One region of the Pseudonocardia sp. DSM 110487 genome, then DNA from elsewhere that is predicted to be linked to it. Evidence: riboswitches for the same ligand, from Rfam matches in the RefSeq annotation. Region 1 holds a riboswitch; the other holds the start of a gene.
The links. Region 1 has a riboswitch for thiamine pyrophosphate ahead of K1T35_RS14975 (ABC transporter substrate-binding protein). Riboswitches for the same ligand answer to the same signal wherever they lie in the genome.
Positions count from the first base shown of each region.

Region 1 (5,226 bases):
GCAGGCAGACCCCGCCGTAGGGGGCGCCGCCGCGGATGCCGTACTCGGGGTTGATGGACCCCTCTGCCGAGCGGGCCACGGTGGCGGCGATCGGGTCGAGGTCGAGGCCGATCTTCTGGGCGACCAGCCACATCTCGTTCCAGAAGCTGATCTTGGTGGCGTTGTAGATGTTGTGCGCGGCCTTGATGAACTCGGCCTCGGCCGGGTTGGTGAAGGTGCGCAGCTCGCCGCCGAAGGGGGACAGCAGGGAGCGCAGTCGCTCGACGTTGCGCGGGTCGCGGCTGGCGATGATCGTCATCCACGGGTTGGCGAAGTCCTCGGCGGCAGAGGCCGCGCGCAGGAACTCGGGGTTCGACGCCAGGCCGAAGCCCTCGTTCGCGACCTTCCCCGAGCTCTCCTCCAGGGTGGTCTTGACCAGGCCCTCGGTGGTGCCGGGCGGCACGGTGGAGCGCACGACGACGATGTGCTCGGCCGACGCGTCGGCGATCGCCCGGCCGACGGCGGCGGTGCCCGCGGTGAACGCCGACAGGTCGTAGCGGTGTCCGTCGTTCGGCGTCGGCAGGGTCAGGAAGATCAGTGACTGCGGCTCGTCGGCGAGGTCGATCGCGGTGCGCGCGTCCCAGCCGCGGTCGCGCAGCTCGCGCACCCGGACCTCGTTGATGTCGACGAACGTGACGTCGTGGCCGGCCTTCAGGAAACCTTCACCGGTCGCGGCGCCCACGACACCGGAACCCATGATGAAAATCCTGCTCATTGCTAATTGTCCCCTCTTGACGGGCGACCCGAGGGCAGGCAAGGTTTGCCTCGGATCCGATGGGTATGGCGGAACGTCGGACGTCGTCGTCCGCCGGGATCAGTTCGACCCGTGGTCGTCATCGACCGGGCACACCGGCGTGCTCGAACAATCCGTGGGCGACGAGTGCTCGAGCACATCAGTGCAGGTCAAAGCCGATCCTCGGTGCGGCCGTTGCCAGCTCCCGATGAAGTCGTCCGGTGTTGCGCCCCCGCCGGACGGCCCCCGCCACCGGGAGTCGAGGTCGGTCGTAACTTCTACCGCTGACCGGCTGTTCGCCGGTGGAACCCTACGCGATAAACACTATCTCAACGTCCCCTGAGATTGTCTCAGATTTGTGGTCACGCTGTGTCCGGCAAGGGTCACCGGCGGCGACTCGAACGGGTCATTTCGGACCCGTTCCGACGGTTCCAACGCCGCGAGGAGCAGGAATGTTCCCCCGGCCGGGTGAGTGCAGCCGGGTGACGGGGAAGGTGTGATCCGCCGCACGGCGACCGCCCACCTCAGTGGGCAGGCCGCGGCGCGAGCACGTATTCTCGCCCGAAACCCACGGGAGCCTCGCGATCCGAGGCTGAGAGGGCGGCAGGACCGGCCGCCGACCGTTCGCACCTGACCCGGTTAGTACCGGCGTAGGGAGGAACTCGTGAGACCCGTTCGCGCATCCCGGATCCTCGCCGCCCTCGGGGCGGCACTCGCCCTGCTGGTGGCGGGTTGCGGATCCGGAGGCGGCCCGGAGCCGATCCGCGTGGCGCTCGACTGGACCCCGAACACCAACCACACCGGCCTATTCGTGGCCCAGCAGGAGGGCTGGTTCCGCGAGGCGGGCCTCGACGTGCAGTTCCTGCCGTACAACAACACCTCGCCCGACACGCTCGTGTCCTCCGGCGCGGCCGAGTTCGGCGTCTCCTTCCAGGACTCGTTCACGTTCTCGAAGGCGGCGGGCGCCGAGATCACATCCGTGATGGCCGTGCTGCAGCACTGGGCCACGCAGATCGCGGTGCGGGCGGACCGCGCCGACATCACGTCCCCGCGCGACCTGGACGGCAAGACGTACGGCGGGTTCGGCGCGGCGTACGAGGAGCCCAAGATGCGGGCCGTCATCCAGGACGCGGGCGGCACGGGCACGTTCCGGACGGTCGTGCTGGGCACGGCCGCGTACGAGGCGCTCTACGCGGGCGAGGTCGACTTCACCGAGCCGTTCATCGCGTGGGAAGGCATCGAGGCGGAGCTGCGCGGGCAGCCGCTCAAGACGTTCTCCTACACCGACTACGGGTTCCCGGACGCCTACAACGTGCTGCTCATCGGCAACTCGCCGTGGCTCTCGGCCCACCCCGACCTCGCGGCGAAGTTCGTGCAGGCCGCGCAGCGCGGCTACCAGCTCGCGGCCGACGACCCGGACCGCGCCGCCCAGCTCCTCATGGATGCCAACCCGGGCGCGTTCACCGAACCGGAGCTCGTGACGCGCAGCCAGCACATGCTCGCCGAGCGGTTCCTGCGCGACGAGAACGGCCGCGTGGGCACGCAGACGCCCGAGAAGTGGGCGGGGTACTCGGGATGGGTGTTCGACTCGGGCGCGCTCACCGGACCCGACGGAGCGCCGCTGACCCAGCGTCCCGACTTCTCCACGTGGTTCACCGATGCCTACCTCGCCCCGCCCGCCTGACCGGGGCGACTCGCCCGGACCGACCGCGGGACTCGCCGGGCCCGGCCGCGCGACTCGCCAGGCTGGGACGCCGGACTCACGGGTGTGGGCGCGGGTGGGCCCGCCGGTGGTGCTCGTGGGCCTCGGGCTCGTGGTGTGGCAGTGGTACGTGACCGCGACGGACGTTCGGCCGCAGGTGCTTCCCTCGCCGTTGCGGGTGCTGGAGCAGGGCTGGGCGTTCCGCGACCAGATCTGGGCCAACACGGTGCCGACGCTGCAGGTCACGGCGGTCGGGTTCGCGGTGTCCTTGGCGTTGGGCTGGGCGATCGCGATCGCGGTGGACTTCTCGCCGTGGCTGCGGCGTGCCCTCACGCCACTGCTCGTCGCCTCGCAGACGCTGCCGATCATCGCGATCGCCCCGCTGCTGATCATCTGGTTCGGGTTCGGGCTGTTCCCGAAGGTCGTGGTGATCGCCCTCGTCACGTTCTTCCCGATCACGGTGGGGCTCATCGAGGGGTTCGCCGCCACTGATCGGCAGGCCACGAGCCTGCTGCGCAGCATGGGGGCGTCGCGCTGGCAGCAGTTCCGCTACGTGCGGCTGCCCGGAGCCATGCCCCGGTTCTTCACGGCGCTGCGCATCGGCATCACCTACGCCGTCACGGGCGCGATCTTCGCCGAGTACGTCGGGGCGACGGCCGGCCTCGGCATCTTCATGAGCCTGCAGAAGAACTCCTTCCGCACCGACCTCGTGCTCGCCGCCGTGCTGGTCACGGCCCTGTTGTCGGTGACGCTGTTCCTGCTCACCTACGCCGTCGAACGGCTCGTCGTCCCCTGGTATCGCCGTGGCTGAGGCCAAGCTCGTACTTGACGGCCTGCGCAAGGCGTTCCCCGGCCCACTACAGGTGCTGGACGGGGTGGAGTTCGACGTCGCGCCGGGGGAGTTCGTCTCGGTGATCGGGCCGAGCGGCTGCGGCAAGTCCACGCTGTTCAACGTGATCGCCGGGCTGGACCTCCCGGACGCGGGCCGCGTGCTCGTGGACGGTGAGGACGCCACCGGGCGCGTCGACCACGTCGCCTACATGCCGCAGCGGGACCTGCTGTTCCCGTGGCGCACGGTGCTGGACAACACGACGCTCGGTCTTGAGGTGGCCGGGATGCGGCGGCGGGCGGCGCGGGAGCGGGCCCGCGCGCTGTTCGCGCCCTTCGGCCTCGAGGGTTTCGAGTCCGCGCGGCCGCACGAGCTGTCGGGCGGGATGCGCCAGCGGGCCGCGCTGCTGCGCACCGTTGTGCAGGACAGGGCGGTGCTGCTGCTCGACGAGCCGTTCGGCGCGCTCGACTCGCTCACCCGCACCGACATGCAGACCTGGCTGGAGGAGGTCCGGGCCCGGTTCGGGTGGACGGTCCTGCTGATCACCCACGACATCCGCGAGGCGGCTTTCCTGTCCGACCGGGTCATCGTGCTCGGGCCGCGGCCCACCCGCGTGCGGCGGGAGGTGGCGGTGGACCTGCCCCGTCCCCGTCAGGTGGAGCTGATCACCTCGACGCGGTTCACGGAGGTCGAGGCGGAGCTGCTCTCGGCGTTGCGCGGCGCGCCGTCCTGAACGACGCTCAGCATCTCCTCGTGCAACGCGACGGTGTCGGGGTGGTTCGCGCCGAGCAGCGCGGCCGAGTCGTCGACGGCCTGCCGGTACGCCGCGAGGGCCTCGTCGCCGCGGCCGGCCGCCGCCAAGCAGGCGGCGATGTTCGCCCGCAGCGCGATCGAGTGCTGGCTCCGGGCGCCGTGGGCCTGCTCGGAGTCGTGCAGGGTGACTTCCAGGAGCGTGAGGGCCGCCATCACGTCCCCCGCCGCGGCGCGGGCGAGTGCCATGCCCATCCGGGACACGAGGGTGTCGGGGTGGGCGGGCCCGAGGATCCGCCTGCGGTCCGCTGTGACGCGGTCGGACAGCGTGATCGCCTCGTTCACCTCGCCGACCAGTCGATACGCGCAGGCCATGGCGTCGGCTGCGGTGAGCGTGCGCGGGTCGGCGTCGCCGAACACCCGTACCCGGTCGGCCAGGTTCGCGGCCATCAGATCCAGCCCACGCCGCGAATCGCCCGCGGCGACGCACGCCGCGGCCAGGTTGCCCGCGGCGGTGAGCGTGTGGGGGTGATCGGCGCCGAGCGAGGCGAGACACCCCTCGTACGCGTCCGCGAAGCGCGGGATCGCGTCGGCGGCGCGTCCCACCGCGAAGTAGCTGACACCGTCGGCGTTGCGCGCGGCGAGCCCCGCGACGTCCTCCTGGCCACGCGGGCGGGCGGATCCGCGATCGCGTCCCTCGCGCGACCACCACGCCATCGCCGCCCCTTCCCCCGATTGGTGCGGCCAGACGCTACCGATACGCCTTTCGGCCTCAGAAGCGGGTCCCCACATGCGTCCGGATGCGGCTCGGCCGCATTCGTGGCAGCTACCTCTGACGCAGGCGGGTGGACGCGCGCACCACGAGCTCGGGAGCGAACACCACCTGCTGGTGCTGGTGGTCATCCGGTGCGCGGCGCTCCTCCAGCAGCAGCTCGGCCGCGGTGCGCCCCAGCAGCTGCCGCGGCTGGCTCACCGACGTCAGCGGCACGGCGGCGGCCTCGGCGAACTCGATGTCGTCGTAACCGACGATCGCCAGGTCGTCGGGGACGCGCAGCCCGAGCCGCACCATCTGCTGCAGCAGCCCGAGCGCGAGCAGATCGTTGGCGCAGAACGCCGCCGTGGGGCGGCGCACCGCCGGCATCCCGGCGATCCGCTCGCCCGCCCTGCGGCCCT
Region 1 covers NZ_CP080521.1:3,225,943-3,231,168, forward strand. The annotation lists gene K1T35_RS14970 (2-dehydropantoate 2-reductase N-terminal domain-containing protein) at 1-754, opposite strand, end outside; TPP riboswitch at 1,333-1,446, shown strand; gene K1T35_RS14975 (ABC transporter substrate-binding protein) at 1,437-2,456, shown strand; gene K1T35_RS14980 (ABC transporter permease) at 2,551-3,285, shown strand; gene K1T35_RS14985 (ABC transporter ATP-binding protein) at 3,278-4,036, shown strand; gene K1T35_RS14990 (tetratricopeptide repeat protein) at 3,955-4,770, opposite strand; gene K1T35_RS14995 (LacI family DNA-binding transcriptional regulator) at 4,880-5,226, opposite strand, start outside.

Region 2 (5,226 bases), 3.8 Mb from region 1:
AGCTCGGCGAGCTGCGCCTCGTCGTTCGCGTCGGCGATCGAGCCGGGCCGCAGCCCGTCACCGAGGGAGAACGTGACGTCGTATGCCCGCAGGATGTCGCACAGCTCCTCGAAGTGCGCGTAGAGGAACGACTCGCGGTGGTGCGCGAGGCACCATGCCGCCATGATCGAGCCGCCACGGGACACGATCCCGGTGACGCGCTTCGCGGTGAGCGGCACGTAGCGCAACAGCACACCGGCGTGCACCGTCATGTAGTCGACGCCCTGCTCGCACTGCTCGATCACGACGTCGCGATACAGCTCCCACGACAGTTCCGCGGGATCCCCGCCCGCCTTCTCCAGCGCCTGGTAGATCGGGACGGTGCCGATCGGCACCGGCGAGTTGCGCAGGATCCACTCGCGCGTCTCGGAGATCTGCTTGCCGGTCGAGAGGTCCATGACCGTGTCGGCGCCCCACCGGGTGGCCCACACCATCTTCTCGACCTCCTCCTCGATCGAGGACGTCACGGCGGAGTTGCCGATGTTGGCGTTGACCTTCACGAGGAACCTCTTGCCGATCACCATCGGCTCCGACTCCGGGTGACGGCGATTGGCCGGGATCACCGCGCGCCCGGCGGCGACCTCCGACCGCACCAGCTCGGCGTCGACACCCTCCCGGATCGCGGCGAACCGCATCTCCGGCGTGATCACCCCGGCGCGGGCGTACGACAGCTGGGTGCCCGGCTCGCGGGCCGCGACCCACGGGGCGCGCAGCGGCGGCAGCCCGGCGGCGAGGTCGATAGGGGCGGTGTCGTCGGTGTACGGCCCGGACGTGTCGTAGACGTCGTGGTGCTCGCCGGTGGACAGTTCGATGCGGCGGACGGGGACGCGCAGCCCGTCCGGTCCCTCGAGATACGCCTTGTGCGAGCCCCTGATGGGCCCGGTCGTGACGGACGGCGCGACTGCGGTCATCGCTCTCTCCCTACGTCGGCATTACCCGGACAGGTTCTGCGGTCGGCTGCACATGCCCTCTCAGCCCGTTGCGCGCACGAGCTCCCGCGGTGTGTTCAGTTGTGTTGCGAGGTTCAGACGGTCTGCTCCCACCAGTTCCGGACCGTCCACAGCGGCGAGATGGGGCCGTGCCCCTTGCCCAGTGGGTACGAGTGCCGCACGGCCTCGGTGACGTAGCGCTTCCCGAACACGACGGCCTCTGGCACCTCCATGCCGCGCGCGAGCCCCGACGCGATGGCCGAGGCCATGTTGTCGCCGCCGCCGTGGGTGTTGCCGGTGGCAAAGCGGGGCCCGGGCAGCTCGGTGAAGGTGTGGCCGTCGTAGAGGAGGTCGACGCACACGTCGGTGTCCTCGCGCAGGTGCCCGCCCTTGATCAGCACGTACCGCGGCCCGAACGCGTGCATCACCTTGGCCGCCTCGTACTGGGCCGCGCGGTCGTGCACGTCGACACCGGCCAGCAGCCGCACCTCGTCGAGGTTGGGCGTGGCCAGCACGGCGCGTGGGAAGAGCAGTGTGCGGTAGGCATCGAGCGCGGTGTCGGCCAGTAGCGGGTCGCCGTGCATCGAGGCCGCGACCGGGTCGATGACCAGCGGGATGCCCTCACCGCCGATGCCGACGCGGTCGCATGCGCCGACGATCGCCTCGATGATCGGCGTGTCGGCCAGCATGCCGGTCTTCACCGCGCCCAGCGCGATGTCGGTGGCGACGGCCTCGATCTGGGCGGCCACCGTCTCCGGCGGGATCGTGTGGACGCCGGTCACACCGAGCGTGTTCTGCACGGTGACCGCGGTGACGGCCACGCAGCCGTGCGCCCCGCAGGCCGCCATCGCCCGCAGGTCGGCCGCGACACCCGCGCCGCCGCCGGAGTCGGTGCCCGCGATCGTCATGACGGTCGGGGGCGTGATGCCCACGGTGGGCTCAGCCATGTTCAGCCTCCCTACGCCGGCATTACCCGGACAGGTTCCTGCGGTCGGCGGCGCCGTAGCCACCCTCTCAGCCCGCTGCTGCGAGCTCCCGTCTGCCTCGACCGTAACCCGTGTGGAAGGGCGAGGGGAAGATCCGGCGAGATCGCGGTGTTGGTCACGTCATGCCACTCGAAGGTGAATACGAGATCAGCCCGACCGGATGGGTGCGGGAGCAGACGGAGAAGATCTTCGAGACCGGGACGACCGAGAGCGTCGACATCAACGGCATGGCCGTGGTGCTGCTGACCACGCGCGGTGTCAAGAGCGGGAAGCTCCGCAAGGTGCCGCTGATGCGCGTGGAGCACGACGGTGTGTACGCCATCGTCGCCTCGCTGGGCGGCGCCCCGAAGCACCCGGTCTGGTACCACAACGTCAAGGCCGACCCCAAGGTCGACCTCCAGGACGGCACGGAGACGAACGACTTCGTGGCACGGGAGGTCACCGGCGAGGAGAAGGCGATCTGGTGGGAGCGGGCCGTCGCGGCCTACCCGCCCTACGCCGACTACCAGAAGAAGACGACCCGCCAGATCCCGGTCTTCGTGCTGGAGCCGGTCGCGGGCTGAGCCGGTCGTGATCGCCCGGATCGGGATCTCGTCTTCGCATGTATGCGGACGACAGGTCCCGGTCGCGATCACGGCTGCACATCGACAGCCGCGAGGTAGGCGCGCAGGACGGGCGCGGGGATGTGCGCGGTTATGCGAAGGGCGTTCGCGGTTTCGGGCTTCCGCTGGTTTCGATCATCGAACTCAATTCCGCTCCCTTCGATCAGCGCGCGGTGGAGCTCGCGGCGCGATCGACGACGCACGACTGCGCGCACCGTCGATCGCCTGCTGGAGCGCGCCCAGCCGGACCAGCTCGGCGAGCCGCCGCTCGCTGATCGCGATGACAAGGCCGTCCGCGGCGGGCCATGCGAACGTCACCAGCCGTTCGACGAGATCGGCGGCCTCTCGGTCCGGCACGTGGGCACGGAGCTCGGTATGAAGGCGGTCGCTCCGGAAGACGAACAGCGCCTCGCCGTCGCGTAGCGCTACTACCGGTGGGTGCCGGTTGCCGCCAAACGCCGGCTGTTCCTGCCACATCCGGGCCAAGGCCCACGAGATCAGCTGGGTCTGTTCCGGACTGAACCCCAGCCGGTAGGTGTGGTCGGGCAGCCGCACCGCGCCGGGGTACGCCGCGTCGGCGACCTCCCGAGCCGTCTCGAGCTGTCCCCGCAACCAGCCCGGGAGCCGGCCGGCTTCGACGACCTGGCTCATCCAGTCCAGCCGAGCCTCGACCATCAGCCGCCGCACCGGATCGGGGATCACCGCCACCAGCTCGGCACGCCGCTCGACGACGTGCTGGTAACCGGCCAGCAGATCGGCCTCGGTGAGCAGGCCGAAGACCTCCCGCGCCGCCCTCGTCTCGAACCGGCGGCCGTCGATGGCGATCTGGACGTGGAACTCGACCGGGTCGGCATCCAGCGTCATGCCCTTGTCGAAGTCGACCAGCCCGACGTTCCCGGCTCGATCCCGAACGAGGTTCGCCGTCTTCACAGCACGCAGGTCGATGTCCCCGAGCACCGCGGCGGCGGCATGCAAGCGCGCCACCTGAGCGCGCTGGACCGGGTCGTGGAGGTCGACCTGCTTGCCCCCGCGGTAGTGGCCGACCTCCACCCTCTCGCTCGCCCGCAGCACGACGTTCCCACTGCCGTCCAGCACGTCCTCGGCCACGACGCCCGGCCACGTGAGCACGGCCGGCGCTCCCAGCACCCGGTACGCGGCCGCCGTGTCGAGCGTGCGGTCCAGGTGGTCGGGGCCGCGGGGATGCACCACGAGGTGGCCGCGATCACCCACCGGCTTCACCAGCACGGCGGTCGGCCGGCGGCCTTTCGTCTCCAGGGTGGCCACGTACTCCACCGCGGGCATGGTCGACGGAGCCGGGGATGGGGGCTGGTCTGTCGGGCAGTCGTCCATCGCCAAAGGCCGCCACCCGTTCTTCGGATCGGCGCCGTACAGCCCTCGAACGATCTCGTGTTCCAGCGCGATCACGGTCCGGGGATCGAACCGGCTGATCACGGCATCGAACGGGGCTCTGGGCACGATCACCGCGCTGCGCCCGGCCTCGAGGACGTAGAGAACGCTCACCTGGCGCAGGCCCGGCACGGTGAGCCCGTTCACCGCGTCGAGCCCGTCCGCGAGGTACAACCAGAAATTGACCGCAGCCCACAGCCCACTCGGGCTCAGCCGATTCGAGTCCGCGAGCGCGACCCTCCCCCGGTCCCGCAGCGCGCGCACCTCGTCGAGCACCACAGCGACCGCCGTCGGATCGGTGATGACCACGAGGCCTCGATCCGATTCGGCGATCAGCACGCCGCGCCGCCGCTCGGCAGGCTCGTGGTTTCCACGAGGGCCGGGGACCACGGCCGCCGCGAACAGGTGGCCCGCACCCGACGCCACGTCGGCCTGCAACAGCTGCACGGCCAGCAGCACGGCCAGCCCCGCACTGACGACCACCAGCCGGACCACCCACGGCGGTGACGCCGACGATGGCGTCAGCTCCTCGGGCCGCATCGGCCGGGTGGGCACCCCGTTCGGCCGACCGAACGGCACCGCCGCCGCCGTCGCGAGAGCACCGGCGTTCCCGCCCAGGACCATCGAGAGTGCGGCGCCCGCGATGAGGCCGGCACCCACCTGCCACGGCAGACGCTGCCCGTACCAGGCCTTCGCCACATCGCGCACCCGCTCGGTGGGCGCGAGTCCACGCAGCTTCGGCCACACCACGGAGATCTGCGCCGCGAGCCAGGGCCCGGCCACGAGCAGCAGGCCCACGCCCGCCGCGAGGATTCCGTACCCGGCCACCGCTGCAGCCCAGCCGAGGCCCGCGCCGAGCAGCACCCACCAAAGCCGGACCAGCTCCTGGGCACCCCGGGAAAGAGCCCCGGCCAACAGCCGCCGCAGCACGCCGGCGATCGCCTCGCCGGCCACCCGCAGGGCGTGCCCGGTCCACTTCCCGGCCGCCCGCAGCAGCCGGTACCCGAGATAGGCGACCACGAGCAGCACGAGTGCCTTCAGGAACGTGGCGTCCGCACCGGAGCTGGCCGGCGCGGCCTCCGGCGAGGTCGCAGCGCGAGCCGTTCCACCCCAACCGGACACGGCGGCCAGCACCCACCACCCGACGATGCCGGCCCCGACGATCGCCAGGGCCTGCCCGGGGCCGACCCCACCGGTCCGGCCGGAGCCGGGTTGCGTCGGCCCCCCGCTCGGAGACGCCGGTCCGCCAGGGGCTGCAGGTCC
Region 2 covers NZ_CP080521.1:9,537,287-9,542,512, forward strand. The annotation lists gene thiC (phosphomethylpyrimidine synthase ThiC) at 1-950, opposite strand, end outside; TPP riboswitch at 940-1,048, opposite strand; gene thiD (bifunctional hydroxymethylpyrimidine kinase/phosphomethylpyrimidine kinase) at 1,064-1,915, opposite strand; TPP riboswitch at 1,906-2,016, opposite strand; gene K1T35_RS44880 (nitroreductase family deazaflavin-dependent oxidoreductase) at 2,077-2,517, shown strand; gene K1T35_RS44885 (rhomboid family intramembrane serine protease) at 2,701-5,226, opposite strand, start outside.
Region 2: another riboswitch for thiamine pyrophosphate. It lies ahead of thiD (bifunctional hydroxymethylpyrimidine kinase/phosphomethylpyrimidine kinase); the one in region 1 lies ahead of K1T35_RS14975 (ABC transporter substrate-binding protein).